3 regions of the Zoogloea oryzae genome follow, and region 1 is predicted to be linked to each of the others. Evidence: riboswitches for the same ligand, from Rfam matches in the RefSeq annotation. Region 1 holds a riboswitch; each other region holds the start of a gene.
What was found. A riboswitch is a leader RNA that binds a small molecule or an ion and turns the genes downstream of it on or off. The one in region 1 is predicted to bind cobalamin.

Region 2: linked by a shared signal. The riboswitch ahead of QQK25_RS19415 (energy-coupling factor ABC transporter permease) and the one ahead of QQK25_RS03485 (acyl-CoA thioesterase) in region 1 are both predicted to bind cobalamin.
Region 3: linked by a shared signal. The riboswitch ahead of QQK25_RS21850 (TonB-dependent receptor) and the one ahead of QQK25_RS03485 (acyl-CoA thioesterase) in region 1 are both predicted to bind cobalamin.

What each region holds. Positions count from the first base shown of each region.
Region 1 is NZ_BSPX01000005.1:77,685-91,239, reverse strand. It holds gene QQK25_RS03530 (methyl-accepting chemotaxis protein) at 1-740, shown strand, start outside; gene QQK25_RS03525 (chemotaxis protein CheW) at 744-1,307, shown strand; gene QQK25_RS03520 (CheR family methyltransferase) at 1,312-2,151, shown strand; gene QQK25_RS03515 (chemotaxis protein CheD) at 2,156-2,695, shown strand; gene QQK25_RS03510 (protein-glutamate methylesterase/protein-glutamine glutaminase) at 2,677-3,753, shown strand; gene QQK25_RS03505 (glutathione S-transferase family protein) at 3,903-4,520, shown strand; gene QQK25_RS03500 (adenosylcobalamin-dependent ribonucleoside-diphosphate reductase) at 4,596-7,478, opposite strand; gene QQK25_RS03495 (PepSY domain-containing protein) at 8,292-9,743, opposite strand; gene QQK25_RS03490 (GNAT family N-acetyltransferase) at 9,844-10,353, opposite strand; gene QQK25_RS03485 (acyl-CoA thioesterase) at 10,350-11,219, opposite strand; cobalamin riboswitch at 11,292-11,526, opposite strand; gene QQK25_RS03480 (ribonucleotide-diphosphate reductase subunit beta) at 11,582-12,658, opposite strand; gene QQK25_RS03475 (ribonucleoside-diphosphate reductase subunit alpha) at 12,655-13,555, opposite strand, start outside.
Region 2 is NZ_BSPX01000081.1:3,983-17,537, reverse strand. It holds gene QQK25_RS19430 (precorrin-8X methylmutase) at 1-586, opposite strand, end outside; gene QQK25_RS19425 (sirohydrochlorin chelatase) at 579-1,478, opposite strand; gene cobM (precorrin-4 C(11)-methyltransferase) at 1,475-2,275, opposite strand; gene QQK25_RS19415 (energy-coupling factor ABC transporter permease) at 2,279-2,917, opposite strand; cobalamin riboswitch at 3,133-3,350, opposite strand; gene QQK25_RS19410 (sensor histidine kinase) at 3,399-5,504, opposite strand; gene QQK25_RS19405 (sigma-54-dependent transcriptional regulator) at 5,489-6,862, opposite strand; gene QQK25_RS19400 (PAS domain-containing protein) at 7,144-7,656, shown strand; gene QQK25_RS19395 (methyl-accepting chemotaxis protein) at 7,631-9,088, shown strand; gene ilvA (threonine ammonia-lyase, biosynthetic) at 9,114-10,634, opposite strand; gene QQK25_RS19385 (RidA family protein) at 10,728-11,081, shown strand; gene QQK25_RS19380 (SGNH/GDSL hydrolase family protein) at 11,264-12,301, shown strand; gene QQK25_RS19375 (DUF3683 domain-containing protein) at 12,455-13,555, shown strand, end outside.
Region 3 is NZ_BSPX01000126.1:2,537-5,909, reverse strand. It holds partial or broken gene QQK25_RS21860 (nicotinate-nucleotide--dimethylbenzimidazole phosphoribosyltransferase) at 1-316, opposite strand, end outside; gene cobU (bifunctional adenosylcobinamide kinase/adenosylcobinamide-phosphate guanylyltransferase) at 399-956, opposite strand; cobalamin riboswitch at 1,021-1,261, shown strand; gene QQK25_RS21850 (TonB-dependent receptor) at 1,397-3,334, shown strand.

The DNA of each region.
Region 1 (13,555 bases):
GCGAGCAGGCGGCGAGCGTCGAGGAGACCTCGGCGTCGATGGAGCAGATGTCCGCGTCCGTCACCCAGAACAGCGAGAACGCCACTCTCACCGACAGCATGGCGGCGAAGGCGGCCAAGGAGGCGATCGAAGGCGGCGAGGCCGTGCGCTCGACCGTGGAGGCCATGAAGAGCATTGCCGACAAGATCGGCATCGTCGACGACATCGCTTACCAGACCAACCTGCTGGCCCTCAACGCGGCCATCGAGGCGGCGCGGGCTGGCGAGCACGGCAAGGGTTTTGCGGTGGTGGCGGCCGAGGTGCGCAAGCTGGCCGAGCGCAGCCAGGTGGCGGCCCAGGAGATCTCCGAGACCGCCAGGAGCAGCGTGGCCCTGGCCGAACGGGCCGGGACGCTGTTCGAAGGGATCATCCCGAGCATCACCAAGACCTCCGATCTGGTCCAGGAGATCGCCTCCGCGTCGGACGAACAGAGCTCCGGTGTCGGCCAGATCAACTCGGCCATGGCCCAGCTCTCCCAGACCACCCAGCAGAACGCGTCGGCCTCCGAGGAGCTCGCCGCCACTGCCGAGGAGATGAGCGCCCAGGCCGAGCAGCTGAGCAAGGCGATGGCCTACTTCAAGCTCGCCAGCGGTCATCGGGCGCGGCCCGCCCGCGCCGAGGTTGCCGGCCGTGCCGAGAGCCGCCGTCATTCCGGCCGGGCGCCGATCTTTGAAACCGAGTTTGTCCAGTTCGAGGGCTGAGAGATGGCCACGCTTGCCAGGAAAGACCTGCCGGCGGTCGCCTTCGAGCCCCGCCAGTACCTGACCTTCACCCTGGGCGGCGAGATGTACGCCGTCGAAACCCTCAGCGTGAAGGAGATCATCGAGTATGGTCAGGTGACCACCGTGCCGATGATGCCGCGGAGCATTCGCGGCGTCATCAACCTGCGCGGCGCGGTGGTGCCGGTGATCGACCTGAAGGCGCGCTTCGGCGGCCAGCCCACCGAGGTCACCCGGCGCACCTGCATCGTCATCATCGAGATGAGCGGCAGCGACGAGTGCCAGGTGCTGGGTATCGTGGTGGATACCGTCAGCGAGGTGCTGGAGATCCCGCCCGGCGAGATCGAGCCGCCGCCGGCCTTTGGCGCGCGCATCCGGGCGGATTTCATCCGCGGCATGGGCAAGGTGGGCGGCGGCTTCGTGATCCTGCTCAACGTGGAGGCGGTGCTGTCCACGGACGAGCTGTCGGCGCTCGACACGCTGTCGCGGCACGGGCAGCCGGTGGATGCCGGCGCCTTGCCGCGTCTTGCCAGCAGCGTGGCGGGCTGACGCCGTGACCACGACCGCCGTCCAGCGCCACGTCACGGGGCTGCAGGGCCAGCTGACGGACCGGGAGTTCGGCCAGTTCCGCGCGCTGATGTACTCGCTGGCCGGGATCAGCCTGTCCGACGCCAAGAAGCAGCTGGTGGCCGGGCGGCTGGCCCGTCGGCTGCGCCAGCTGGATCTGGACGGCTACGGCAGCTACCTGAAGCGGGTGCAGGCCGATGCTGCGGAGCGCCAGATCGCGGTGGACCTGCTCACCACCAACGAGACCTACTTCTTCCGCGAGCCCAAGCACTTCGACTTCCTGCGCAGCCACGCGCTGCCCGAACTGAAGGGGCAGAGCACGGTGCGGGTGTGGAGCGGCGCCTGCTCCAGCGGCGAGGAACCCTACACCATCGCCATGGTGATGGCCGAGGTGCTGGCGGGGCGCCCGTGGGAGATCGTCGCCTCGGACCTCTCCACCCGCGTGCTGGCCCATGCGCGGGAAGGGCGTTACCCGATGGACGACGCGGCGGGCATCCCCCGGCCGCTGCTGGCGAAGTACTGCCTGAAGGGCATCGGCAGCCAGGACGGCACCTTCATGATGAAGCCCGAGCTGCGCGGGCGCATCAATTTTCGCCAGATCAACCTGAACGCCGCCTTGCCGGACATTGGCCAGTTCGACGTGATCTTCCTGCGCAACGTGATGATCTATTTCGACCTGGAGACCAAGCGTCAGGTGATTCGGCGCATCCTGCCGCTGCTGCGGCCAGGGGGCTATTTCATGCTCAGCCATTCGGAGAACCTCAACGGCGTCTCCGATGCGCTCAAGACCGTCCGCCCGTCGATCTACCGCAAGCCGGCGGCCTGAACCCATGCGCATGCCCGACGGGGTCGTCGAGATCTTCCTGCAGCCGGGCGAATGGTATTTCGGCGACCGGCACACGCGTATCCGCACCGTGCTCGGCTCCTGCGTGTCGGCGGTGTTCTGGCATCCCGGGATGCGGGTGGGCGGCATGTGCCACTTCATGCTGCCCACCCGCGGTGAGCGCCACGGCCGCGCGCCCGACGGGCGCTACGGCGACGAGGCCTTCGGCCTGCTGCTCGACGAGATCCACCGGGCGGGGCTGGACACCAGCGGCGTGCGGGTGCGGCTCTTCGGCGGCGGCGACATGTTCCCGGGCGTGGCGAGCGGCGCCACATCGAAGTCGGTGGGCCGCCAGAACGTGGAGGCGGCCCTGCGGCTGGTGGAGCGGCACCGCCTGCTGTGCAGCGCAACCCATATGGAAGGCTACGGCCACCGTCACCTGATCTTCGATGTGTGGAGCGGCCGCGTCACCATGAGGCACGGCGTGCTGCCGGGCCCTTCAAGAACAACCAGAAAAGGAATCTCCCCATGCCCGCCATCAAGGTGATGATCGTCGACGATTCGGCGGTGGTCCGTCAGGTTCTTTCGGCCACCCTGGACGAGGATGTCGGCATCGAGGTGATCGGCGCCGCGGTGGACCCGGTGTTCGCCCTCGAGAAGATGAAGGCCCAGTGGCCCGACGTGATCGTCCTCGACGTGGAGATGCCGCGCATGGACGGCATCACCTTCCTGCGCCGGATCATGGCCGATCGGCCCACCCCGGTGGTGATCTGCTCGACCCTCACCGAGAAAGGCTCGGAGACGGCGCTGCAGGCCCTCTCTGCCGGCGCCGTGTGCGTGGTGACCAAGCCCAAGGTGGGGCTCAAGCAGTTTCTCCACGATTGCTCCGACGATCTCATCAGCGCGGTGAAGGCCGCGGCACGGTCCAACGTGCGGCGCCTGGTGCCCAGCGCCCCTGCACCGAGCGCCGTCGCACCCAAGCTTTCAGCCGACGCGATCCTGCCGGCGGGCTCGGCGATGGCGCAGACCACCGAGACGGTGGTGGCCATCGGCACCTCCACCGGCGGCACCCAGGCGCTGGAATCCGTGCTGCGGGCGCTGCCCCGGGTGTCGCCGGGAATCGTCGTGGTGCAGCACATGCCGGAGAAGTTCACCGGTGCCTTCGCCCAGCGTCTTGATGGCCTGTGCGAGGTGGAGGTCCGCGAGGCCCGCCACGGCGACCGGGTGATGCCGGGCCGGGTGCTCATTGCGCCGGGCGGGCGGCACATGCTGCTCAAGCGTAGCGGCGCGCAGTACGTGGTCGACGTGATCGACGGCCCGCCGGTGAGCCGGCACCGGCCGTCGGTGGATGTGCTGTTCCGGTCCGCCGCGCGCTTTGCCGGTCGCAACGCGGTGGGCGTCATCATGACCGGGATGGGCGACGACGGCGCCCGTGGCCTCAAGGAAATGCACGACGCCGGCGCCTGGACGGTGGCCCAGGACGAAGCCAGCTGCGTGGTATATGGCATGCCCAAGGAAGCCGTGAAGCTGGGCGGGGTGGACAAGGTGCTGCCGCTCACCGACATCCCGGCGGCGATCCTTGGCCGGATCAGCCGCCGTAGTTGACCCCTGCGTCTGGGCGGATCACGACAATCCGGCGGCCTTTTCGGCGCCTTGCCGACAAGGCCGCGGACGTCCGGCGCGCACCGCCCGACCCAGGCTGATGGCATCGATCTTGCACGGGGTGTTTGTCCCGCCACCAGCAAGGCTCGCCCATGAAGTTCTACATGACCCCCGGTTCGTGCTCCACCGGTATCCACATCCTGCTCGAAGAGGTGGGCGCGGTGTTCGAGGTGTACATCGTCAATCTGCCCGCGGGCGACCACCTCAAGCCCGACTACCTGGCGATCAACCCGAAGGGCACCATCCCGACCCTGGTGCGTAACGATGGCACGGCGATCACCGAGTTTCAGGCGATCGCCTGGTGGCTGGCCCGTCAGTACCCGCGACGCGGGTTGCTGCCCACTGATGCCGAGGGCGAGGTGCGCGTGCTGGAGGCGATGAACCACGCGGTCGGCACCATCCACGGCCAGGGCTTCACGCGGATCTTCACCACCGCCAACGTCACCCCCAACCCGGCTGACCACGACGCGGTGCAGGCCCGCGGGCGGCAGATCGTGGCGGACGGCTTCGCGGTGATGGATGGCCTGCTCGCCGGGCGGGAATACCTGGTCGGCACCTTCTCGATCGCCGACGCGGCGCTGTTCTACACCGAGTTTTGGGCCGACCGCCTGAAGCTGCCGCTACCGCCCAACTGCGCGTCCCACTTCCGCCGCATGCTGGCGCGCCCGGCGGTGAGCCAGGTGCTGCGGGAGGAAGGCTATCGGGTTTGAGCAGCACGCCGTTTGCCGCGCTCCAATGAAAACGGCCCCTCCGGAGAGGGGCCGTTCTGCGTGGGCAGGGCTGGATCAGCCGCAGGTGCCAACCGCGCCGCAGGCGGTGCAGAAGTCGCAGCCGTCCTTGCGGATCACCGAGTGGTTGCCGCATTCGGTGCACAGGGCGCCCTGCATCAGCTTGGGCTCGTTGGTGTCGCGGGGGGCTTCGAGGATGCCCATCTCGCGGGTCGGGTAGCCGGCTTCGTCGAGCACACCGAGCATGGCGTAGCGGTGGATCACCAGCGCGGCCATGTAGGCGACGGTGGAGGGCCAGTTCTGCTGACGGCGGGTGCCCGGCACGAAGGCCATGAAGTCACCCAGGGGCTCCGGGTAGTCGATGAGCTTGCGCAGCTTCATGCCGATCCAGGCCGGGTCCATCACGCGCATGTCGAGGGACAGGATGCGGGTCAGGCCGTCCAGGGCGCGCGGGTAGTTGCCCGACAGCCACATGGAGTAGGGGCGGGTGACGCCGTCCGGCAGGGTGATTTCCTTGAGGCCGAGCACGAAGTCTTCGCCGGTGGCCGGGTTCTGGATGTCGACAGTCCAGGACAGGGTGCCGTCGGTGCCGGTCTTGGGCTCCTGCAGGCTGAACACGCTGTCGAGCACCGGGGTCGGCAGATCGCCTTCGAGGGCGTTGAGCTTCTCGCAGCGGTAGCGCACGACCTGGGCGAAGGCGGAGACGACGCCCGGCATCAGCTTCTGTTCGCCGTGGGGCGGGAAGCGCAGTTCGAAGGGCTTTTCGCCGACGGTCTTGGCCAGCGCTTCGAGCTTGAGCTTGAGCCAGCCACGGTCGTTGGCGCGCATGTCCATCGAGAGCGTTTTGGCGACGGCGCCCAGGCCGCGGGGTTGGTCGGCGCCATTCACCCACACTTCAAACGGGAAGCTGCCCTTGGCGGGGCTGTCCTCGACCGGGTCCATGTGGCCCACGAAGAGGGCGAAGTTGCCCTGCGGGGTGTTGAGCATGTAGGTCCAGGCAGCGTTGCCATCCGGCAGATCCGGGCGGCCCGGCCAGCGCAGGGACGAGAGCACCGGGGCCGGCAGGTTCTTGATGGACAGACGACGGTTGGTGTCGTCGGACATCTCGACATCCTGCGGCTGCTTCTGCTCGCTGCTCGGGGTGACCGACAGCACGGAGCCCAGCACGCTGTTGGGGCGGTAGGTGGCGAGGCCCTTGAGGCCGGACTTCCAGGCGTCGAGGTAGAGGTTCTCGAACTCGGCGTAGGGGTAGTCCTCGGGCACGTTCACCGTCTTGGAGATGGAGGTGTCGATGAACGGGGCGACGGCCGCGACCATGTCCTTGTGGGCCTTGGCGGAGATCTCGAGCGCGGTCACGAAGTACGGGGGCAGCTTGTTCACGTCACCGCCCAGGTGACGGTACAGGCGCCAGGCGTAGTCCTCGACGGCGTGTTCCTTGAAGGTGCCGTCGGCCATCCGCTTCTTGCGGGTGTAGGTGTAGGAGAACGGCGGTTCGATGCCGTTGGAGGCGTTGTCGGCGAAGGCCAGGCTGATGGTGCCGGTGGGGGCGATCGACAGCAGGTGCGAGTTGCGCAGGCCGTGCTTGCGGATCTTGTCCTTCACTTCGCTGGGCAGGCGCGACGCGAAGTTGCCGCCGGACAGGTACATGTCGGCGTTGAACAGCGGGAAGGCACCGCGCTCCTTGGCGAGCTCGACGGAGGCCAGGTAGGCCTGGTCGCGCATGAACTCGGAGATCTGGGTGGCCATCGCGCGGGCTTCGTCGGTGTCGTAGCGCAGGCGCAGCATGGCCAGCGCGTTGCCGAGGCCGGTGAAGCCGAGGCCGACGCGGCGCTTGGACTGGGCTTCGGCGTGCTGCTGTTCAAGCGGCCAGTGGGTGGCTTCGAGCACGTTGTCGAGCATCCGGATGGAGGTCTCGATGGTCTTGCCAAAGCCGGTGAAGTCGAAGCTGGCCTTCTCGGAGAAGGCGTCCTTCACGTACAGCGTGAGGTTGATCGAGCCCAGGCAGCAGCAGCCGTAGGACGGCAGGGGCTGCTCGGCGCACGGGTTGGTGGCCTCGATGGTCTCGCAGTAGTAGAGGTTGTTGTCCTTGTTCATGCGATCAAGGAACAGGATGCCCGGCTCGGCGTGGTCGTAGGTGGAGCGCATGACCTGATCCCACAGATCACGGGCGCGCACCTTGCGGTACACCCACAGCCCGTCGTCGCGCTGGTAGCCGCCGGCGGCCTTGATGTCGCTGGACGGTTCGGCCTTGTGGGCGAGCTCGACGTCGCCATCGGCTTCGACGGCCTGCATGAACAGGTCGGTCACGGCGATGGAGACGTTGAAGTTGGTGAGGTCGCCGTGATCCTTGGCGTGGATGAATTCCTCGATGTCCGGGTGGTCGCAGCGCAGCACGCCCATCTGGGCGCCACGGCGGGAGCCGGCGGATTCGACGGTCTCGCAGGAGCGGTCGAAGACGCGCATGTAGGAGACCGGGCCGGAGGCGTTGGACTGGGTGCCGCGCACCATCGCGCCCTTCGGACGGATGGAGGAGAAGTCGTAGCCGACGCCGCCGCCGCGACGCATGGTCTCGGCGGACTGGGCCAGCGCGGTGTAGATGCCGCAGCGGCCGTCGACGGATTCGGTGATCGAATCACCCACCGGCTGCACGAAGCAGTTGATCAGCGTGGCAGCCAGGTTGGTGCCGGCGGCGGAGTTGATGCGGCCGGCAGGCACGAAGCCGCGCTCCTGGGCTTCCAGGAACTTGGTCTCCCAGAACAGGCGCTTTTCTTCGGATTCCATCGCCGCCAGGGCACGGGCGACACGCAGGCGCACGTCGGAGATGGTCTGCTCGTTGCCCTTGGCGTATTTCTCCAGCAGGACCTCGCCGGAGATCTCCTGCGGTTCGAGGTTGGCGGCGGTGGCGGGCTGGACTTTGGCGGTTTTGGTCGTGGCGGTCATGGCTCTTGGATGGCTGATCGGTAATGATGTAAGTCGGCGCATAGCTTACCCCCGGAGAAAGAAATGAGCAAAAATTTTTGACGTTTAAAAACAAATACTTAAAAAAATCAATAGTGCTTCAAAACTTTTTTTTCTACTACATGTAGTAGTGTTTTTGGGCTGGAAAATCAAGGAAAAAACTTCGGCAAGGTGGCTCAGGCCTTTGATTTGTCGGGAAAATGCGGCCCCGTGGATGCCGAAATCCTGCGTGGGCGGGGCGCACGAAGGCCCCGGAGGCCCTCCGCGTGGGAGGGTTTTTCGGGGGCGGGGGATGCGGAACGGATGGGATGCCCGGCCGTGTGGCATGCCTCGCGCGTGTGGAAGGGCTGGCAAGGTGAGGCGTGCCGGTGAGCGCGCGGGCTGCGCTACGGCCCCGGGGGTGGGCTGCCGGCTGTGGCGAGACAGGGTTGGCGAGCCACTCGCCGCCTTTGGCCACCCGAATTGGATTGGCCTCCACGCCATCGATCTCGAGCGCGATCTTCAGCCGCCGGCCGGAGCCCGTCAGGGTGGATTCGACCCGCACCCGGATGGCGTTTGGGTGGCAGGGGGGATGAGCGGTCCGGTGGCGATCGCGTCGAGCGTCTTCGGGCGGATGGGGCTACGGTTGGGGCGGATCAGGAACAGTGCCCCGTCCATCAGTGGTTACACGTCAATCCGGGAGGAGGGCAGGAAGATCCGTGCCAGATCGAGAAGGCCAGCAAGCTCCGCTGATCCACCGCCAGGACTCAGCCCGCTGCAAGGCCCGGACGCGTGGGGGTCCGGGCGTTGTCGTTTTCAGCGGGCGGATGCCTTGCGGTGGCGCAGCCGTCTCCACGCGAGCACGCAGCCGCTCCCGGCGAGGAGTGCGCCCAGGAGGCACAGGCCCGTGGCGAGGCCCTCGCGGAGCGTCGGCAGTGCGTGGAGCGGCGGAATGTCGAGCCGGTGCAGGCCGTTGAAGACCCAGCGGTGGAGCCGGTTGGCGTCATCGATGCGGGACAGCACACGGCCGGTGGCGGGGTCGAGATACCAGGTGGTGTCTTCGGCATCGGCCAGGCGGATGCGTGCGGCCGGGAAGACCGCCTGATTGCGTCGGCCGTAGTGGTACAGGTCGGGCGCGTGGATGATCTCGGCGCTGGCGACCGGATGCCCCTCGATGGCCGCGATGGCGGTGGCGAGGGTTTCCGGCGCGAAGGGCGCGGCCGGGCGGGCCTGGTCGTCGAGGCGCTGGATGGCGCCCGGTGTGCGGACTTCCAGATAGCTGCGGCCGCCAAAGCGATACCACTCGGCCTCCCGGGCGTCGGGCACCTGGGCAAGCTGGCGGTGGAGCAGGGCGAGGTTGTCCGACGGGCTGTACGCCACGCCGGCCAGCTTTTGGGTGGCGCCCTTCGGCAGGCTGCTGAAGGCCAGCAGGCCGAAGGGATGATTCGACAGCCAGCCCGACACCAGCCAGGTGGCGGCGAGTCCGCCGACGGTAACGCCCAGCAGGTGATGCCAGCGTTTCCAGCCCCGGTAGGGCGTGATCGCGCCCCGCGGGTAGCGCCGCACGAGGCGCAGGCGCTGGAAGCCGAGGATCAGCCCGGCCGCCACCGTGAGCATCGCCGCGGCCGGCAGCCACAGCACCAGCTGGCGCCACAAGGTGGTGTCGTCGCCGCGCAAGGGGGTGAAGTAGATCCAGTGGGCGACGGTGCCGATCCAGTTCCAGCCCCGCTCGAAACGGGTGGTGTCCAGCAACACCTCGCCGCTGCGGGACGAGATGTACAGATCGGTGCCTGCCGCGTCGTCCAGGGACACGCGCAGCAGCGGGCGGTGAGGGTTGTAGGTGGTGTAGACCGTCCATTGGTCGCGGTCGACGCTTTCGACGCCGGTGGTTGGCGCGCCGGGCAGGAAGTGCCGCGCGGTGGCCGTGGCGGTGTCGGGCGTGACGGCTACCAGCGTGCCGTCGTCGGCCCACACGCTGCAGGCGCCGTCTGCGGTGCCGAAGTGAAACACCGGCCGGCCATCGGCCATCGCCAGCCGGACGCTGCGGGGCTTCTGGGGGCAGGCGCGGGCCGCGACGGCCGGGCTGACGCGGATCGCGTCCGGCTGCAGTGGTTCGAGGTGCGCCAGCCGCTCTTCGGGCGTCAGCTTGGGGAAGGGCACGTAGAGCATCACGATGCCGGAGACGAACCAGCCGAGGATGAGCACCCCGGTGACGATGCCGAGCCAGCGGTGGGCAAGATGCAGGAGGCGGAGCAGGCGATGTTTCATCAGGGCTTGCTTGGGGCGTGAGGGCCGGGGAGTGTAGGTGGATTCGGCGGTGACTGCGTCTGTTTCGGGCGCGCAGTACGTGGCTGCGCGCCCGGGTGGATCAGCAGGGGATGGGGTTCGGGCTGGCCCGGGTACGTAGCGTGGTCGGGCTGGGTGCGGCAGGCGAGACCAGCACCGTCAGCCGTGGTGGCTCGAAACGCTGCAACTTGCGCAGGCCGAGCCTGGCCACGATCCGCCGGGCGGCCGGGTGGCCTTCGATGCACAGCACCCGCTCCAGCCCGTTGCCCTCCGCCCAGGCGACTACCGCTTCAAACAGCCGGGTGGCCAGACCCGCCCCGCGCCAGGGGGCGAGCACGCTGAAGCCCAGCTCGCCGCTGTTGCCGGCGATGCCCAGATGCGCCAGGGCGAGGGGTGGATGCTCCGCCGGGCCGATGGCCAGCACGAGGTCGCGGGCAAAATCGACGCGCGCCACATAGGCCCGGATGCTGGTGTCGGACTGGGGCGCGTTGAAGCGGCTGACCCTTTCGGCCGGGTTGAGGGCGAGGAGGTGGGCGAGCACCCGCAGGCGGGCGTCGCCCCCCAGACGCAGGGAGGCGGACTGGGGGTTCATCCCGCGCTCCCGGACTGATGGGCTGCGCCGACCGGCGTGGGGCGGCCCGCTTCGTCGATGGCCACGAAGACGAACGATGCCCGCGTGCACAGCCGCGACCCGGCCTGCCGGGGTGTCTCGGCGGTCATGGTCACCTCGACGCAGAGCGAGGTGCGTCCCACCGAGCTGATCCGGGCGCGGGTCTCGACGATGTCGCCCACGCGGGCCGGGGCGACGAAGTCGAGGGTCTCGCTCGAGGCCATCACCACCGGCTTGCGGGCCCGGCGGGTGGCGGCGACCAGCGCGGCCTTGCCCAGCCAGTCGAGGGCCTGCCCACCGTGGAGGATGCCCCGGTGATTGACCTGCCCGGGAAAGACGATCTCCACCACCCGCACCACGTCGGCGGGTACGGCGTCGAGGAGGGGGATGGATTCGGTGGATTCCGTCTCGTCGCCCACTGCCACCATCACAAAATGCCCGGTGAGGCAGAGGGTGCGTTCGCCGGTGAGCATGTCCTCGGCGCACAGGCGGGCTTCCACGTCCACCGAGCGGCGCCCGGTGCGGACGATCCGCCCGCTCACTTCGGCCAGATGGCCGGCGGGCACTGGTGAGCGGAAGTGGGTCTGGCTGAGGGCGGCGGTGACGACGGTGCGGCGCAGCCGGCGGCTGGCGAGGACGAAGGCGAACTTGTCCATCATCGCCAGCGCGGCGCCACCGAAGAGGGTGCCGTGGTGGTTCGACTGGCCGGGGAAGACCACGTCGACGAGGGAGAACAGCTCGCCCGGCGCGGGGGCTGGCAGCAGGCGGTCGAGGGGATCGCGCAGGTCGTCGTCGGCGGTGGTGGGAAGGGGCTGGGCCGCGGTGGCCGGGGTGTGGGTGTGGGACATGGTGAGGCTCCTGGTCGGACTGTCCGCTACCCCGCGGACGGTCGATGGCAGATCCACCTGCCCGGTGGGGCAGATGGCGTGGCGCGGCAGGCCGGTCTCCGGGCTCGCAAGTCTTGACCCTTCGCCTTCCCGGACGTATCCAGTGGCGGGCGGCTTCGGGAGAAGCCAGCCGTGAAGGGTCCGCACTTGCCTACCGTTGCGGGGGCAGCCGGGGCTTGGCGGCGGACTGGCCGCCGCGTACCCCGTTCCCGTTTCACCCGGTTTCGCCGGAAGGGCGGAACCAGGCACCTGTCGCAGGGGGTGCAGCCGCCCGGGATCGGGCTTGGCGCCGGCTGCGCGGCGCCGGGCAGGCGCTGGCCGGGTCAATCCCAGGCTAGCGCGCCGCCCGTCTGGTACTCGGTGACGCGGGTTTCGAAGAAGTTCTTCTCCTTGCGCAGGTTGGCCTGCTCGTCGAGCCAGGGCAGCACGTTGGTGGCGCCGGGGAAGGGTTCGGCCAGCCCCACCTGACGGGCGCGGCGGTTGGCCATGAAGCGGAACTGATCCATGTGCTGCCCGGCGTTGTAGCCCAGGATGGGCGAACCCAGGATGTAGGCGGCGTAGTCGGCCTCGGCGGCCTCGGCTTCATCCCACAGGGTGCGCAGGACGGCGGGGTCGAGGCTGAGCCCTTCCTCCTTCAGCAGCTCGCGCACCACGCGGATGCCGAAGGCGCAGTGGAGCACCTCGTCACGCATGATGTACTGGAGCTGCTCGGCGGCGCCCTTCATCAGGCCCCGGCGCTGCAGGGCGAAGATGGGCGTGAAGCCGTTGTAGAACCAGCAGCCTTCGAAGATCGCCGCAAAGAAGAAGTAGGACAGGGCGAACTCGTGGAGGTTGGCCCGGTCACGCAGGTCGAAATCCGGGCGCATTACCCGTTCCAGGCGCCGGCTGGCGAGGGCGATCTTGCCGTGGATGGCCGGCACCACCCGGTAGCGGTTGTAGATCTCCTGCTGGTCGAGGCCGATGGTCTCGATGCAGTGCTGGTAGGTCCAGGTGTGCAGGGCTTCCTCGTACACCTGGCGGGCCTGGTAGATCTGCAGTTCGGGCGCGCTCATCTTCTCCATCACCGCCAGCCCGATGTTGCGCATGGCGAGGATGTCGGAGGTGGTGAGGTAGGCCAGCACGTTTTCGAAGACGTGGCGCTCGGCGTCGGTGAGCTTGTGGTGGTAGTCGTGCACGTCCTGGGCCATGGAGATTTCGAGCGGCGTCCAGTGGTTGCGGTTGGCCTTGAGGAAGAACTCCCACGCCCAGGGGTATTTGAACGGGGCGAGCTGGTTGATGTCGGCCCGGCCGCCGACGATGCGCTTGTCGGCGGCGTTGATGGCAGCCCGGGCGTCGGTGGCCATGGCGGGCACCGGGGCCGGCGCGGGAATGTCCCAGTCGTTGAAGCGGGCGGTGCTCATTGGCAGGTCTCGCATTCCGGGTTGTCGATGGCGCAGAAGCGGGGGGCTTCGTCGGCGGGCGGGGTGTCGTCGCGGCCACCGGATTTTTCGAGCTGGCTGGCGCCCAGGGTGCGCAGGTAGTAGGTGGTCTTGAGGCCGCGCAGCCAGGCGAGCTTGTAGATCTCGTCGAGCTTGCGGCCGGAGGGTGTGGCGAGATAGAGGTTGAGGGACTGGGCCTGGTCGATCCACTTCTGACGGCGGGCGGCGGCTTCGATCAGCCATTCGGGCTCGATCTCGAAGGCGGTGGCGTAGCGGGCCTTGATCTCGTCGGGCACCCGGTCGATGCGGGCGAGGGCGCCGTCGAAGTACTTGAGGTCGGCCACCATCACCTCGTCCCACAGGTCGAGGGCCTTGAGGTCGCGCACCAGGGCTTCGTTCACCACCGTGAATTCGCCTGACAGGTTGGATTTGACGTAGAGGTTCTGGTAGGCCGGCTCGATGCTGGCCGACACGCCGACGATGTTGGAGATGGTGGCGGTGGGGGCGATGGCCACGCAGTTGGCGTTGCGCATGCCGTGGCGGGCGATGCGGGCGCGCAGGGCGGGCCAGTCGAGGTGGCTGTCGCGGTTCACCTCCAGTTGGCCGCCGCGACCGGCGGCGAGCAGGTCGAGGGAATCGGGTGGCAGGATGCCCCGGCTCCACAGGCTGCCCTCGAAGCTCCCGTAGCGGCCGCGCTCCCGGGCGAGTTCGGTGGAGGCGCGGTAGGCCTGATAGCACACGGCTTCCATCGACTGGTCGGCAAACGCCACCGCGGCGTCGGACGCGTAGGGCAGGCCGAGGGCGTACAGGCAGTCGGCAAAACCCATGATGCCCAGGCCCACCGGGCGATGCCGCAGGTTGGCCCGGCGTGCCTTGGGG
Region 2 (13,555 bases), on a different contig from region 1:
CGTCGCCCACCGTCATCAGCAGATCCTTGGATTCGGCGGCCGACACGAAGCCGACCGGCATGCCGATCACCAGCGCGGGGCGCGCGCCTTCCTCGCGGATCAGCCGCACCACCTCGATGAGCGCGGTGGGGGCGTTGCCGATGCCGACGATGGCGCCGTCGAGCAGGCCCAGCCGGTGGGCCTTGCGCATGGCCTGCACGGCGCGGGTGGTGTCTTCGCGGCGGGCGGCGTCGATCACGTCGGGGTCGGAGATGAACTGGTGGGTGGTGATGCCGAAGTGTTCGAGGCGCGGCCGGGAGAGGCCGACGCAGATCATCTCCACGTCGGCCACCACCGGCGTGCCGCCGGCCAGGATGCGGGCGAGGCCGGCCTGCATCGCCCGGGGGTGGAAGACGGTGAGGCCGTTGAACTCGAAGTCGGCGTTGGCGTGGATCATCCGGCGCACCAGCGGCCACTGGTCGGCGCTGTAGGCGTGGGGGCCGGTTTCGGCATCGATGATGGCGAAGGAGTCGTGCTCGATGGCGCGGCCGGCTGCGGTGAGCTGTTCGGTGACGATGTTGGTGGTGCGCATGGTGGGATCAGGCATGGACGGCGACGGGGTGGACGTGCGCGTGGTCGTGCCCGTGGTCGTGGCCCGGGACGTGGGTGTGGCTGTGGTCGTGGAGGTGTTCGGCTTCGGCGGCCTGACGGTATTTGCAGCCGTCGCATTCGAGCAGCCCGCCTTCGGGCAGGGCGTGGCCGGCGACTTTGGCGTCGAGGAGGTCGAAGACGCCCTTGTCGAAACCGAAGTGGGTGCCCAGCGCGAAGGCGATCTGCGGGTACTGGGCGTGCAGGCGCGCCACCTGGGCCTTGATGCGCTCCATCAGCACGCCGGTGAAGAGGTACACCGGCACGATGGCCAGCTGGGTCATGCCCAGGCGCACCTGGCGCTGGACGACGCTTTCGAGGCGCGGCCAGGTGACGCCGGTGAAGGCCAGGTCGACCAGCTCGAAGTCGTTGTCCTCGAACAGCCAGCGGGCCATCTTGGCGAGCTCGCCGTTGGCGCCGGCGTCGGACGAGCCGCGGCCGAGGAGGATCACGCCGGTGGTCTGCGGGTCGGGCATGGCGAGGGCCTTCATCAGGCGGTCGAGCTGGCCTTGCAGCACCTGCAGGATCTCGCGGCCCATGCCCAGGTGGCGGGCGCAGCTGAAGCGCACGGCCGGGTGGCGGGCGCGGGCGGCTTCGATGGCGGCGGGCAGCTCCATCTTCACGTGGCCGGCGGCGTTGAGGATGAAGGGGATTACCAGCACGTGGCGGGTATCGCGGGCGGCGCGGTCGAGGCCGTCGTCGAGGAGCACGTCGGCGTGCTCGATGAAGCAGGTTTCGATGCGCCAGGCGGGGTGACGTTCGCGCCACTGGGCGGCGAAGTGGAGGATCTCGGTGTTGCCGTCCCGGTTGCGGGAGCCGTGGCCCACCAGGAGGATCGTGGTGTCGTTCATGCGGGGTTCTCCGGGGCGCGGGCCGTCGCCTTGCGGAAACGGTGCGCGAAGGCGGGGTCGTAGAGCTTGGAGCGGGCGAGGGTCGGCCAGTCGGCGGCGCCCAGGGTGGGGCTGGCGACGATCATGGCCTGGCTGGCGATCTTCTCGGCCTGGCAGCGCTGCTTGATGTCGGCGAGGGTGCCGCGGACGATCTTCTCGTCGCCGGGCCAGCTGGCCTTCTGGACGACCAGGATCGGCGCGTCCTCGGCCCAGCCGGCGGCGCGCAGGGCGCGCTGGACTTCGTGCAGCAGGGTGATCGACAGGAAGATGCACAGGGTGCTGCGGTGGGCGGCGAGGGCTTCGAGCTCCTCGCCCGGCGGCATGGGCGTGCGCCCGGCCACGCGGGTGAGGATCACCGTCTGGGTGACTTCCGGCAGGGTCAGGGTTTCGCCGGCGGCGGCGGCCGAGGCGAAGGCCGACGACACGCCGGGCACCACCGCCCACTCGACGCCGGCGGCGGTGAGCGGGCGGGTCATCTCGACCAGCGCGCCGTACAGGCCGGGGTCGCCGGTCTGCAGGCGCACCACGCAGGCGTGGCGGGCGCTCTGGTCGAGCAGCCAGGCGGTCATCTCCTCGAGGGTCATGTCCTTCGAGTCGCGGATCGCGCAGCCGGGCGGCGCGAACAGAGTGGCCGCCTGATCCACCAGCGAGCCGGCGTAGAGGATCGCGCCGGCGCTTTCGAGCAGGCGCCGCCCCTTGACGGTGAGGAGTTCAGGATCGCCGGGGCCGGCGCCCACGAACCAGACCTTGCCGGTCATGGCTCAGACCGCCTGGGGCTGGAAGCACAGCCGCACCACCGCGCTGTGCTGGCGGCGGGCGATGGCATGCACCGTCAGCAGCGTGAGGATCGGCTCGACGGCCACGATGGCGGCGTAGGAGGAGGCGAAGGAAAGCCAGGCGGAGAGCGGCGTCGCCACCTCGCCGATGGCCAGCCAGAAGCCGACCATCAGGGTGACGCCGCCGTAGAAGGCCGCGTCGAGCTTGAGGATGCTGCGCAGCGTGGGCTGGGCGTCGGCGGCGCGCAGGCGCTGGCCGAGGGTGGCATGCACCAGCACCAGCGGCAGGGCCAGCGAGAGGGTATTGACGCCCAGGTGGAGCAGGTCGGCCGGCGCGAAGAGCAGCCCCTGGGCCAGCAGGCCGAGGGCGAAGCCGAACAGCGTCGGCACGAAGCCCAGCGCCAGGTAGAGCGGCATGGCGCCCAGGAAGTGCAGCTCGGATGGCCCCACCGGCAGGTGGAAGGCCTGCATGAACAGGGTGAAGGCGACCGCCGCGATCAGGCTGCGGACGATCAGCTGCGGTGCTTTGAGGAGGTGGACCGACTGGCTGCCCAGCAGGGCGACGGCGGCGGCGTTGGCGGCGAGGATCTTGGCACTGGCGACGTACCCCGGTTCGATGTGCATCTTGCTTCCCTTCGTGACGATTGGACGAAGTGCGGCAAGGCATCGGGGGGCGCGCAGAAGCAGCGAAAGACGAAAAGACGGACCGGTGGCCGGCGGGCCGGGCAGGCAAAGACCAGTGGCGGACGTGGTTCCGGAAAGGCGGATGGAACGGGAACGGACGGACAGTGATCGGGCAAGCCCATCGGTCGGCTCTGCCCACACCCCGGGGCCAATACCACACCAAAACGTCACAGGCCGGTCTTCTGGCTCGCCTTCATCCTCTTCTGCCGACCTTCCCGTGCGCGAGCACAGTGGCGTTGAGCAGATTCGTCAGGCTTACAGCAGCGGGGGCTGCGCCGGAATGGCCAGGGAGCGCGTGCTCCCGACGTCACCGGACTTCCCGTTTCACCTTGCCTGCAGACGCAGGCTCGGCACCCGTAACGGTGCGGAGTCTAACCGCATGTGCTGCGGGGCGGCAAGCGTTTGCGGTATGCGGGGTGGTTCAGCCCTTGGCCGGCCCGATCCACCGGGCGGCGAAGCCGGGGGCGCTGGGGGCGTCGCTGTAGCGGGCTTCGCTGCGCAGGCGGACGGTGAAGCAGGCGCCTTCGCCGGGGTGGCTGGTGACACCGATGCTGCCGCCGTAGCGCTCGATGATGGCGTAGCTGATCGACAGCCCGAGGCCGGTGCCCGAGCCTTTCTTGGTGGTGAAGAAGGGGTCGAAGATGCGCGACAGATCCTCGGCGGCGATGCCCTGGCCGGTGTCGCACACCTGGATGTCGGCGCCGACGGGCTGGCCGTCCTCGATCCAGTCGCGGCTGCTGAGGGTGAGTCGGCCGCCTTCGGGCATGGCCTGGATGGCGTTGACGATGAGGTTGATGAGCACCTGCTGGAGCTCGCTGGTGTTCACCTCGACGCGGCAGGTGGCGGCGTTGTCCACGCGCACTTCGATCTGCCGGCGCTCCAGGTTGTGGCGGGTGAGCACCAGGCAGTCGGCGATCACCTGGGCCGGGTCGATGCCTTCGGCGTAGCCGGCGAACTCGCCGGGGCGGGCAAACTGGAGCAGCTTGGTGACGATGAGCCAGATGCGGTGGGTCTGCTCGTGGATCAGGCGGATCTCCTCCTTCACCGGCGCGGCGGCGGGGCCGAGGATCTCCTGCAGCACGTCGAGGTTGCCCTGGATGACGGCCACCGGGTTGTTGATCTCGTGGGCGACGCCGGCGGTGAGCTCGCCGATGGCGGCGAGCTTTTCGGTCATCGCCAGGTGCTGGCGGGCCTGGTCCAGCGTGGCGTTGGCGGCCTCGAGCTCGCGGGTGCGCTCGGCCACCTTGCGGTCGAGCTCGTCGCCCCAGCGCTGGAGCTCCATGCGCCGGGCGGCGAGGTTGTCGAGGAGCTGGTCGAAGGCAGCGGCGAGCTGGCCGATCTCGTCGCGGCTGGTGACGGCGCCGACCCGGGCGTCGTGGTCGCCCTCGCCTACCTGGCGGATGGTGGCGCTGAGGCGCTCCATCGGCTTGAACACGCTGCGCGCCCAGTTGAGCGACAGCACCGCGCCGGCGATGCTGACGGTGACGAACACCGCGAAGAGGGTGAGCAGCGCGCCGTGCATGGCGTCGCTGAAGGGCGCCTCGAGGAAGCCCACGTAGAGCATCCCGACCCGGTTGCCGAAGCTGTCGATGACCGGCTCGTAGCCGGACACGTAGTAGTCGTTCACCACGAAGGCGGTGTCGAGCCACACCTTGCCTTCGCCCAGCACGTGGTCGCGCACGGCCTGGGAGGCGCGGGTGCCGAGGGCCCGGTCGCCGGCGAAGAGACGCACGTTGGTGGCGATGCGGGCGTCGCCCAGGAACAGCGTGGCGGTGCCCTTGCTGCCCAGGGGCAGGGTGCCGTCCCGGTAGATGATGGCGTTGATGCGGTCGACCATCTCGCTGTTGCCGTTGAGGAGCACGCCGCCTTCGAGCACGGCCGTGGTGCGGCGGGCGTCGTCCTTGACCGGGGTGGCGGAGTGGATCAGCAGCCCGCGGGTTTCCTCGCTGCGGGTGTCCGGGGCGGCGGCGGGGGTGGGCACCAGGGCCAGCCGGGCGCGGCGGGCGAGGCTGCGGTCGATGGCGGCGAGGTGCTCGGCGTCGAACACGTCGATGGCGGTGGAGGCTTCGCCGGCCACCGCGGCGTTCACCACCGGCCAGTGGGTGCGTTCGGCGTGGGAGCCGGTGGCGTGCGGGGTGGCGATGATGCGCCCGTGGGCGTCGAGGAGAAACAGGAAATCCAGCCCGGCCTGCTGGCGGGCTTCTTCGAGGTAGGCGCGCAGGGCTTCGGGCGATCCGCCGGCCATGGCCCGGGCGAGGCGCTGGCTGCCGGCCAGGGCGTCCAGATCCACGGCCACGTTCTGGCGCATCCGGGCGAAGTATTCGTGGGCGGTGACGAGATCGGAGCCGACCTTGTAATTGACCAGCCGGTGGTAGCCCTCATTGCCCCACAGCCACACCAGCCCGAGGAGCATCGGCACCCCCAGCAGCAGGGGTGCCAGCACCATCGCCAGCAGTTTGGCGCGGACGGAGCGGCTGAGGCGTTCGGCGAGGCTGCCCACGTCGGGTGGCGTCAGGCCACGCCCCACTCGATCGCCTTGCGGTCGAGGGTCTTGCGGGAGACGCCCAGCAGCGCGGCGGCCCGGGCGCGGTTGCCGCCGCACTGGTCGAGCACCGCCAGGATGTGGCGCTTCTCGACCTCGGCCAGCGACAGGGGGAGCGGATCGGAGAAGCCGGCGGCTTCGCCGGTGGCGGGCAGGCTGCCGAGGATCAGCGAGCGTTCGATGAGGTTGCGCAGCTCGCGCACGTTGCCGGGCCAGGCGTAGGCGGCGAGGCGGGCGAGATCGGCCGGGCCGAGGTTGAGGGGTGGCAGGCCGAGGCGGGTGGACAGCTGGGCGTTGAAGTGGAGGGCCAGGTCGGCGATGTCGGCGCGCCGTTCGCGCAGCGGCGGGATGGTGACGGTGACCACCTCGAGCCGGTAGAACAGGTCTTCCCGGAAGCGCCCGGCGGCCACCTCGGCGCGCAGGTCGCGGTTGGTGGCGGCTACCACGCGCACGTCCACCGGCACCTCGGCCTCGCTGCCCACCGGGCGGATGCGGCGTTCTTCGAGCACCCGCAGCAGGCGGGTCTGCATGGGCAGCGGGAGTTCGCCGATCTCGTCGAGGAACAGCGTGCCGCCATTGGCGTAGTGGAACAGCCCGCGGCGGGCCTCGCGGGCGCCGGTGAAGGCGCCGCGCACGTGGCCGAAGAGCTCGCTTTCCATCAGCTCGGCCGACACCGCGGCGCAGTTGAGGGCCACGAAGGAGCGCTCGGCGCGGGGGCTGATCTGGTGCAGTGCGCGGGCCGCGACCTCCTTGCCGACGCCGGATTCGCCGAGGATCAGCACCGTGGACGGGGTGGGCGCGACGCGGCGGATCAGGTCCGACAGCCGGCGCATGGGCTCGGAATGGCCGACCAGCCCTTCCACCGGGCCCACCAGCCCGGCCACCTGGCGCTGCAGCACGAAGTTCTCCCGGTCGAGGCGGGCGCGCTCGAAGCAGCGCTGGAGCGAATTGACGATCTGGTCCACCCGGAAGGGCTTGAGCACGAAATCCGAGGCACCGGCCCGCAGCGCGTCGATGGCGGTTTCGATGTCGGCGAAGGCGGTGATGAGGATCACGTCGCCGGCGTAGCCGTCGTTCTTCAGGCTGCGCAGCCATTCGAGGCCGGAGCGGCCGGGCATCGCGATGTCGAGGACGATGGCGTCGAAGTGGTGCTCGGCGAGGCGCTGGGCGCCCTCCTCGGCCGAGCCCGCCACGTCCACCCGGCAGCCCCGGGCGCGCAGGGCGCGCTCGAGGAAGTTGCGCACGCCGGCTTCGTCATCCACCACCAGCACGGCGTAGTCGGACCAGGCGGGTTCCCGGTGGCGGGAGGGTTCGGGGGGCGGGGCGTCGGACGGGCGGCTCATGGGCCGGATTTAACCACGGGGCAGGCGTCTGCGGCACCCGGGCGCGGGGTGCGCGACCCCGCCTGAAGCCGGACGGCGAGCGCCCTGGTGGCCTATGTCCCTGCGGATGCTACGGTTTTTTACGGGTTTTGACTTCAGCCCGCTCCGGGATGTGCCGACATAGCAGCACTGGTCCCGGCAGACCGGTGTGGCGCGCATCCACCGGCGGCGCTGCCGGAGCGGGGCGTGGATCCACCGCACATTACACCGCGGGCAACGCGGGGATGAGGAAGAGGGACAACGTGAAACCGAGGATTTCACCGACGGCGGTCGAGCGCTCGCTGGGCGACGACGACTTCATCGTCACCAAGACCGACGCGAAGGGCCGCATCCTGTACGCCAACCGGATCTTCATCGCGCTTTCGGGCTATACCGAGGCCGAGCTGCTGGGCAGCCAGCACAACATCATCCGCCACCCGGATATGCCCCGCACGGTGTTCAAGCTGCTGTGGGATCACATCGCGGCCGGGCAGGAGTTCATCGGCTACGTGAAGAACATGGCCAAGGACGGCAGTTTCTACTGGGTGCTGGCCACGGTGACGCCAGACCGTAATGCCGAGCGGAGCATTCTGGGATACACCTCGGTACGGCGAAAGCCGCGCCGCGAGGCGGTGGCCGCTGCCGCTGCGCTGTACCGGGAGATGGCCGCTGCGGAAGCGGCGGCCGGGGCCGCGCGGGCCATCGAGGCGGGTACCGCGGTGCTGATGAAGGCGCTCAACGGGAGGGGCTATGAACAGTTCGTCCTTGCGCTCTAGGCTGTCGGTGGTCCTGTGGGGGCAGGCGGGGCTGCTGCTGGCGGCGCTGGTGACGGGGTTCTTCGTCGGCGGGTCGCACCCGCTGATGCTGGTGTGGCTGGTGGCGGGCGTCGCGCTTGCCGCCTGGGGGCTGCGCCGGCTGAGGGTGGCGCTGGCGCCGCTGGACGGGCTGCTGGCGCTGGCCGGGAAGGTCGGCGAGGGGGATTTCTCGTCGCGCATCACCGGCATCGGGGATCAGGACGAGATCGGCCGGCTTGGGTGGGCGATGAATGATCTGCTCGACCAGCTGGAGGCGTATTTCAGGGAATCCGAAAGCGCCTTCCGGGCGCAGATGGACGGGCGCTACGCGCGCATCGGCCAGAGCGCCGGCCTGCACGGCGGGCTGCACGCGGCAATGGCCGCCCACAACACCCTGCTGGCGTCGATGGCGGCCCACATGCGCAGCCAGATGAAGACCGCGCTGCTCAGTAACGCCGGCATGCTCAACGCGGGCAACCTGATCAGCAACCTCACGGGTAACCAGGCCGACATGCTGGCGATCACCGGGCAGATGCACGAAGCCGCGACGACCGCGACGGCCACCGCCAGCGAGGCGGGCGAGAGTCAGCGCACCGTGACCGAGGTGGTGTCGCAGCTCGACGGCATCGGCGCGCGCATCCTGCAGGTGGCCTCGGCCATCGACGAGATGACCGCCCGCAGCCGGGAGGTGGCGATGTCGGTGGCGCTGATCAACGAGATCTCCGACCAGACCAACCTGCTGGCCCTCAACGCGGCGATCGAGGCCGCCCGGGCCGGTGAATCGGGCCGCGGCTTTGCGGTGGTGGCGGACGAGGTGCGCAAACTGGCCGAAAAGACCCGCGGCGCATCCCAGTCGATCGGCGAGGTGATGCAGGGCCTGATCGGCCAGAGCGAGGCGATGCAGTCGAATGCCCGCGAGATGAAGGAGATGACTGCGTGTTCGCAGCAGGTGGTGGGCGATCTGGCCGCCACCTTCGGGCGCTTCGCGACAGCGGCGAGCCAGACCGAGTGCCAGGCCGCCGAGGTGCACGACAAGAGCTTCGCGACCCTGGTGAAGCTCGACCACATGATCTACAAGCAGCGCACCTATCTGTCGCTCAACAGCGACGGTGACTGCGAACACGGTGCGCCGGTGGCGGTCGGCCACGAGGAGTGCCGCCTGGGCCGCTGGTACCGGGGCGACGGGAAGGCTCTGTTCGGGCAGCTGCCGGCCTACGGCAAGCTGGAGGCGCCCCACGCGCTGGTGCACGACAGTGCCCACCGGGTGCTGGCGCTGCTCGAAAAGGACTGGCAGAACGACGCCACGATCCAGTCGCAGATCGTGGACGAGCTCAACAACATGGAAACCGGCAGCCGCCAGGTGATGGAGCTGCTCGACCAGTTCGTCGCCGACAAGCACGCCGGGCGGGCCTGAGCCGCGCCGCCCGGCGGGGCGGGGATCAGCCCAGGAACATCTTGTAGGCCGGGTTGGCGGTTTCGTCGACGTATTCGTAGCCCAGCTTGTCGAGGAAACCCTGGAAGGCGTCCCGGTCGGCTGCCGGCACCTGCATGCCCACCAGCACGCGGCCGAAGTCGGCGCCGTGGTTGCGGTAGTGGAACAGGCTGATGTTCCAGTCGGAGCGCAGGGTGTCGAGGAAGTTGAGCAGCGCACCCGGGCGCTCGGGGAACACGAAGCGGTACAGCACTTCGTTTTCTGCCTGGGGCGCGTGGCCGCCGACCATGTAGCGAATGTGGCTCTTGGCCATCTCGTCGTCGGTCAGATCCAGGCACGGCAGCTCGTGGCGCTGCAGGAGCTCGGTGATGCGCACGCCCTCGGCGCGGTTGTGCACGCCCACGCCGACGAAGATGTGGGCGCGGGCGGCGTCGGCGTAGCGGTAGTTGAACTCGGTGATGTTGCGGTTGCCGAGCAGGTTGCAGAACTTCTTGAAGGAGCCGGGCTTCTCGGGGATGGTGACGGCCAGCACGGCTTCGCGCTGCTCGCCCACTTCGGCGCGCTCGGCCACGAAGCGCAGGCGGTCGAAGTTCATGTTGGCGCCGGAGGCCACGGCCACCAGGGTCTTGTCCTTCAGGGCGTGGCGCTTGGCGTATTCCTTGGCGCCGGCCACGGCCAGTGCGCCGGCGGGCTCGAGGATCGAGCGGGTGTCCTCGAACACGTCCTTGATGGCAGCGCAGATGGCGTCGTTATCCACCAGGATCATCTCGTCCACGTATTCCTGGCACAGGCGGAAGGTTTCCTCGCCCACCAGCTTGACCGCCGCGCCGTCGGCAAAGAGGCCCACGTTGGCGAGCTCGATGCGCTTGCCGGCGGCGAGCGACTGGGTCATGGCGTCGGCGTCGACGGTCTCGACGCCGATCACCTTGATGTCGGGGCGCACGCGCTTGATGTAGGCCGCGACGCCCGCCAGCAGGCCGCCGCCGCCCACGCAGCAGAACACCGCGTGGATGGGCTTGGGATGCTGACGCAGGATCTCCATCGCGATGGTGCCTTGACCGGCGATCACTTCCACGTCGTCGTAGGGATGGACGAAGGTCAGCTTCTCGGTCTTCTCGAGTTCCTTGGCGTGGCCGTAGGCGTCGGAATAGCTCTCGCCGGCCAGCACCACCTCGCCGCCGTGGCGCTTCACCGCGTCGATCTTGATCGCCGGGGTGGTGGTGGGCATCACGATCACGGCGCGCACGCCGAGCTTCTTGGCCGACAGCGCCACGCCCTGGGCGTGGTTGCCGGCAGAGGCGCAGATCACCCCGCGCTTGAGGGCCGCCGGGCTGAGGCTGGCCATCTTGTTGTAGGCGCCGCGCAGCTTGAAGCTGAACACCGGCTGCATGTCTTCGCGCTTGAAGTAAATCTTGTTGTGGATGCGCGCCGACAGGTTCGGAGCCAGGTCGAGGGGCGTCTCGATCGCCGCGTCGTACACCTGGGCGGTGAGGATCTTCTGGAGGTAGTCGGGGTGCTGCGCGCTCATGGCTGAACCTGTGCTAGTCGGCTGGGGAAGCGTCAAAGGGTAGCAGTCGGACGAACTGCACTGCAACATACGGTTTTTTCTTCGGGAACTGACATGAGCGACATCCAGCGGGCCGGCACCACCCGGCGCTACTCCGATTTCTGCGTGCATAACGGCGTCGTGCATTGCGTCGAGGTGCCCCCCGACGAGACCGCCGACGTGACCACCCAGACGGCGCAGATGCTGGCCAGCCTTGAGCGTTACCTGATCGCCGCCGGCAGCGGCAAGGATCGCCTGCTGATGGCCACGCTGTATCTCGTCGACATGGCCGACTACGACGCGGTGAATGCTGTGTGGGACGACTGGGTGCCGGCGGGCACCGCGCCGTGCCGCGCCTGTGTGCAGGTGGTGCGCCTGGCGAACCGCGGCTGGCGGGTGGAGGTGGCGGTGCAGGCGGCGGTGGGTTGAGGACGCGGGCGGGCACTTCCCGTCGGCATGGCGGCATGGCTCGCCCATATTGGGTTTTTGCTGCCTTTACATCTTTCGTCCCCTGCCTATAGTGTCGAATTGGGCGCGTCGCAGGGGAAAGCCCCCCGAAGAGGGGTGAGCGGGCGTTTGCCCGCCATCCAACTTGCTCCCGGGAGGTAGTCATGACTTTGCGTCAGCGCTTTATTGTTGGTGCCGCCGGCATCGCCCTTGCCTTTTCGGCATCCCTCGCCCAGGCCGGGCCCTACTCGGCCATGTACGTCTTCGGCGACAGCCTCTCCGACGTCGGCAACGACGCGCTGATCTCCGGTGGCGCCGTGCCCCGGACCTCGATCTTCACCAACGGCACCACCTCCGGCCGCTTCACCAACGGCTACAACTACATCGACTACATGGCCAGCTTCATGGGCCTCTCGGTCACGCCTTCGGTGGCGGGTGGCACCAACTACGCCTACGGCGGCGCGCGGGTCGATGGCATCACGCCGGCGCTGGTGCCGCTGGGTGGTCTGTCGTTCAACCAGCAGGTGACGTCTTACGTGAGCAGTCACGCGGGCGCCGCCGACCCCAACGCGCTTTACGTGCTGTGGGCCGGTGCGAACAACGTCTCCGACGGCATCACCACCGTGGCGATGGGCGGCAGCCCGTCGGCCATCGGCACCCAGATCGGCAACTCGATCGCCGCCATCGGTTCGGCCATCGGCGCGCTGGGCCTCAATGGCGCCCAGCACTTCCTGGTGCTCAACCTGCCCGACCTCTCCCAGACCCCGGTCATCCGTTACGCCGGCAGCCCGCTCCTGAGCAGCGTCGCCCAGTCGGCCAGCGTCGGCTTCAATTCGGCCCTGGCGGGCCTGGTCGGGAGTGCAGCCTTTTCGGCGCTCGACATCACCCTGTTCGATGTGTTCACCGAGCAGACCAAGGTGACCAACGACCCCGCCGCCTACGGCTTCACCGACACCACCCACGCCTGCTACACCGGCGATCCCGATGGCGCGCCGCGGCCTGGCTGGGGTACCCCGACCACCTGCGCCGACGCCAGCGGCTACATGTACTTCGACTACATGCACCCGTCCCAGGCGCTGCACAACCGGCTGGCCCTGCTGGCCTACGACGCGCTTGCCGTCCCCGAGCCCACCACCCTCTCGCTGCTCTTCGCCGGCCTGGGCATGATGGGCTTCCTGCGGCGTCGCCAGATGCGCGGCTGAACCTCTCCAGCAGCCCTGTTGTCGAACGGCCTGCCCCTTCCGGGGTGGGCCGTTCTGCTTTTCCCTTCCCGCTGTAAGGCTTTGTTTTTCGACAGAAGGCGGGCCGCTCCGCTAGAATGCAGAGTTCTCCGCCGTACGAATCCAGGTAACGCAATGACTCAGCGCCTGCGCGAAATCCCCTACAACTACACTTCGTTCTCCGACCGCGAGATCGTCATCCGCCTGCTCGGCCATGACGCCTGGCAGACGCTCGACGCCCTGCGTTCCGAGCGCGTCACCGGCCGATCCGCGCGGATGCTCTACGAGGTGCTGGGCGATGTGTGGGTCGTACAGCGCAACCCCTACCTTCAGGACGACCTGCTCGCCAACCAGGATCGTCGCGCCGCGCTGATCGACGCCCTGCGCCACCGCCTCCATGAGGTCGAGAAGCGCCGCGAGGAAGCCAGCGGCGAAGATCCCGAGCGCAGCGCCAAGGTGGCGAGCCTGGTGCTGGCCGCCCATGCGGCGGTGGATCGTTTCAAGGCCTTCTTCGAAGAAACCTACGACCTGCGGAAGCGCGTCCGGCACGAGCTGGCCCGCCACACCCGCAAGGACAACATCTGCTTCGACGGCCATGCCCGCGTCTCCCACGTCACCGACGCCACCGACTGGCGCGTCGAGTACCCCTTCGTGGTCCTGTATCCGGACACCGAAGAAGAGATGGCGCCGCTGGTCAAGAGCTGCATCGAGCTCGGCCTCACCATCATCCCGCGTGGGGGCGGCACCGGCTATACCGGCGGCGCCGTGCCGCTCGACCCCCGCTCGGTGGTCATCAACACCGAAAAATTGATTTCCATCGGCCCGGTCGAGGAAGTCGCCCTGCCCGGCCCGGGTGGCACTGGCACGCTGGCGCCCTACGCCACCATCCGCACCGGTGCCGGTGTCGTCACCGAGCGTGTTTCCGAAGCGGCGTCGTCGGCCGGCCGCGTGTTTGCCGTGGACCCGACCTCGGCCAGCGCCTCGTGCATCGGCGGCAACATCGCCATGAACGCTGGCGGCAAGAAGGCCGTGCTGTGGGGCACCGCCCTCGACAACCTGGCCTGGTGGAAGATGGTCACGCCCGACGGCCACTGGCTGGAGGTCGAGCGTCTCAACCACAACTTCGGCAAGATCCACGAGCAGGAAACCGTCGAGTTCCGCCTGCGCCGCTTCGACGCCAAAAGCTACAAGCAGATTTCCGAGGAAATCCTGCGCATGCCGGGCGCGGCCTGCCGT
Region 3 (3,373 bases), on a different contig from region 1:
CCACCGTCAGGCCGAGGCCCATCTGGCGGGCGAAGACATTGATCGCGGCGCCACCGGCCAGGAAGTTCTCGACCATCTGCCAGGTCACGTCCTGGGGGTAGGCCGACACGCCGGCCTTGGCCGCACCGTGATCGCCGGCGAAGACCAGCATCTGCGGCTGGCGCAGTTCGGGCGAGCACGTCTGCTGGACGAGCCCGATCTGCTTCGCCAGCGTTTCGAGCCGCCCGAGGGCGCCGAGGGGCTTGGTCTTGGTGTCGATGCGCTGCTGGAGGGCGGCGGCGATGCCCTGGTCGGGGCGGGCGATGGCGTAGGTCATGACGGCGGCGGGGGCGGGGCGAAGCGGCGGATGCTAGCAGGGCGGGGCGGGTGGTGGGAAATGGGAAGGGTGGGAAGTGGGGTCAGGGGCGGGGCGTGTCCTTGAGGACCAGCGGCAGGCCGGCGGCGACGAAGACCACCCGCTCGCACAGGGCCGCCACGGCCTGATTGACGCGGCCGGCCTCGTCGCGGAACAGCCGGCCGAGCGGCGTTTCGGGCACCAGGCCAAGGCCCACCTCGTTGGCGACGAAGATCACCCGGCCGGGCAGGCGGGGGATCAGGTCGAGCAGCGCGGCGCGCTCCCGGGCGAACATCGGCAGCAACTCGGCGCCTTCGCCGGGGGCGAGGGTTTCGGCGCCGTCCAGCAGGTTGGCGAGCCACAAGGTCAGGCAGTCGACCACCACGCAGCGATCGGGCGCGGCGGTGGCCTCGAGGGCCGCGGCGAGCTGGCGGGGCGCTTCGACCACCTGCCAGCCGGCGGGGCGGTCGGCCTGATGGCGGGTGATGCGGGCGTCCATTTCGGCGTCCAGCGCCTCGGCGGTGACGATGACATGCACGGCAGCGCCGCTGCCCGCGGCCCGTTGTTCTGCAAGGCGGCTCTTGCCCGAACGGGCGCCGCCGAGGATCAGTTCGCAGCTCATGGAAATCCGGAAGTGTCTGAATTGGTGGTATTATCGCAGGCTGTGTGCCGGCGGCGATGTCTGCCGGCAACAAAGTGCTCCAGGTGCTCCACGGGCCATCCGGCCCAGGAGTTAAACGGGAAACAGGTGCGCGGTCTTCCTCGAAGCCGTCATGCCTGTGCTGCCCCCGCAACGGTAAGCAGGTGCATGGCGCGTCAATGAGCCACTGGGTTTTTCAACCTGGGAAGGCGACGCGCCGCGGCCGGTGGTCAATCCACCCGGCCCAGCCTGCAAGCCCGGATACCGGCCTCGGACACACCAAGCGGAAGTGCCACGGGGTGGTGGCGACGGGCGCGGCCGGTGTTCTCCGGCGCATCTCGCGGTTTCTCCCCTCACGTGCTTCCACACATGATTTGCCCGATCCGGCGGGGACGCCAGCGGGCCAGGGAGAACACATAAAAATGATCAACCGCCTTTCCGCCGTCGCGCTCGCCGTGGCTGCCGCCCTTGCCGCGCCGGCCCATGCCGCCGACGTGCAGCCCGAAGTCGTCGTCAGCGCCAGCCGCTTCGACGACGCCGACTCCAAAGCCCCCGTCAGCCTCACCCGCATCAGCCGCGACGACATCGTCCGCAGCGGCGCCAGCCTGCCCGACGTGCTCGGCATGGCCGCCGGCGTGGATGTGCGCCCGATGTCCGGCGCGCTGGGCATCGACACGGTGGTCGACCTGCGCGGCTTCGGCGAATCCGCCGGCAGCAACACCCTGATCCTCGTGGACGGCCAGCGCCTCAACCCGGTGGACATGAGCGGCATCGACTGGTCGGCCATCCCGCTGCACAACGTCGAGCGCGTCGAAGTGATGCGTGGCACCGGCGGCGTGCTGTTCGGCGACCGCAGCGTGGGCGGCGTGATCAACATCATCACCGACAAATCCGGCGCCCCCCGCGCCAGCGCCGGGCTCACCCTCGGCAGCTACGGCTACCGCCGGGTCGATGTATCCGCCGCCGGTTCGGCCGACGCCACCTACTTCAACATCTTCGCCAACTACGCCGACGTGAACGGCTGGCGCAAGAACACCCAGGGCGACCAGCGCGCCGTCTCCGGCCGGGTCGGGCACATCCTTGGCGACGAGCGCGAAGTCTTCGTCGACGTGGCCGCCTACGGCGATTCCAACGGCCTGCCGGGCTCCATCAAGCGCGCCGACTACGACGCCGACGCCTCCCGCGCCCGCAGCCTCACCGACCACCAGAAGCGCGAGGGCTACCGCCTGCGCCCGGGCGTACGCTACGCCATCACCGACACCCTGATGCTCGAAGGCGAGATCACCTACAACACCTCGCGCCAGAACGCCGTGTACGGCGCCACGCCCTACATCGCCAACCGCGACACCACCGCCTTCACCCCGCGCCTGCAGTGGCGCCATGGCCTGGCGGGGCTGGCCAGCACCACCGTCGCCGGGCTGGATGTGTTCCACGGCAAGGTGGACAACGTCGCGCTGGATCAAGCTGGCTCGCAGCTCTCGCGCGCCTTCTACGTGCAGAACACCACCTCGCTCCGCTCCGACCTGCACCTCACCCTGGGCGGGCGCCGGCAGATTGTCCGCCAGCACGCCGAAGACCGCGCCAATGGCATCGACGGCGAAGCCACCCACGCCCGCAACGCCTTCGAAGCCGGCCTCGCCTGGGATCTCGACCGCAGCACCCGGCTGTTCACCCGCTGGGGCCAGGTGTTCCGCTTTGCCAACACCGACGAGCTCTTCGGCTACGACCCGCTCACCTACGCCCCGGTGTTCACCGGCGGCAACGTGCGGCCCCAGCACGGCACCAACCTCGAAGTCGGCGCCCGCTACAAGGCCGACGGCCTGATGGTGCAAGGCGCCATCTACCGCCTCAGCCTCACCGACGAGATCGGCTACAACCCCATCACCTACGCCAACGAGAACTTCGACCGCACCCGCCGCGAAGGCCTCGAACTCGAAGCCCGCTGGCGCGCCCTGCGTAACCTCGAGCTCAACGCCGGCCTCATCACCCAGAACGCCAAGTTCGTGGATGGCCCCTACAGCGGCAACACCGTCACCCTCGTGCCCAACCTCAAGTACCGGGTCGGCGCGGTGTTCGACGCCGCCACCGCCGGCCGCTACGGCGCCACCTGGACCCACGTGGGCAAGCGCCGCTTCGGGGGCGACTTCGACAACACCAAGGAGATGCTCGACGGCTACGGCATCCTCGATCTGCACGCCGACTGGAAGGTGCGTGACGTGACGCTGCAGCTGCGCCTCGCCAACGCCACCAACCAGAAGTACGCGCCCTACGCCCTGTACTCGTCCTTCGCCGGCGACTACTACTTCTACCCGGCGGAAGGCCGCACCCTGTTCGGCTCGGTGCGCTACGACTTCCGCTGAGTCGCGGGGCTTCATCACAGCTTCAAACCAGCAGGAACC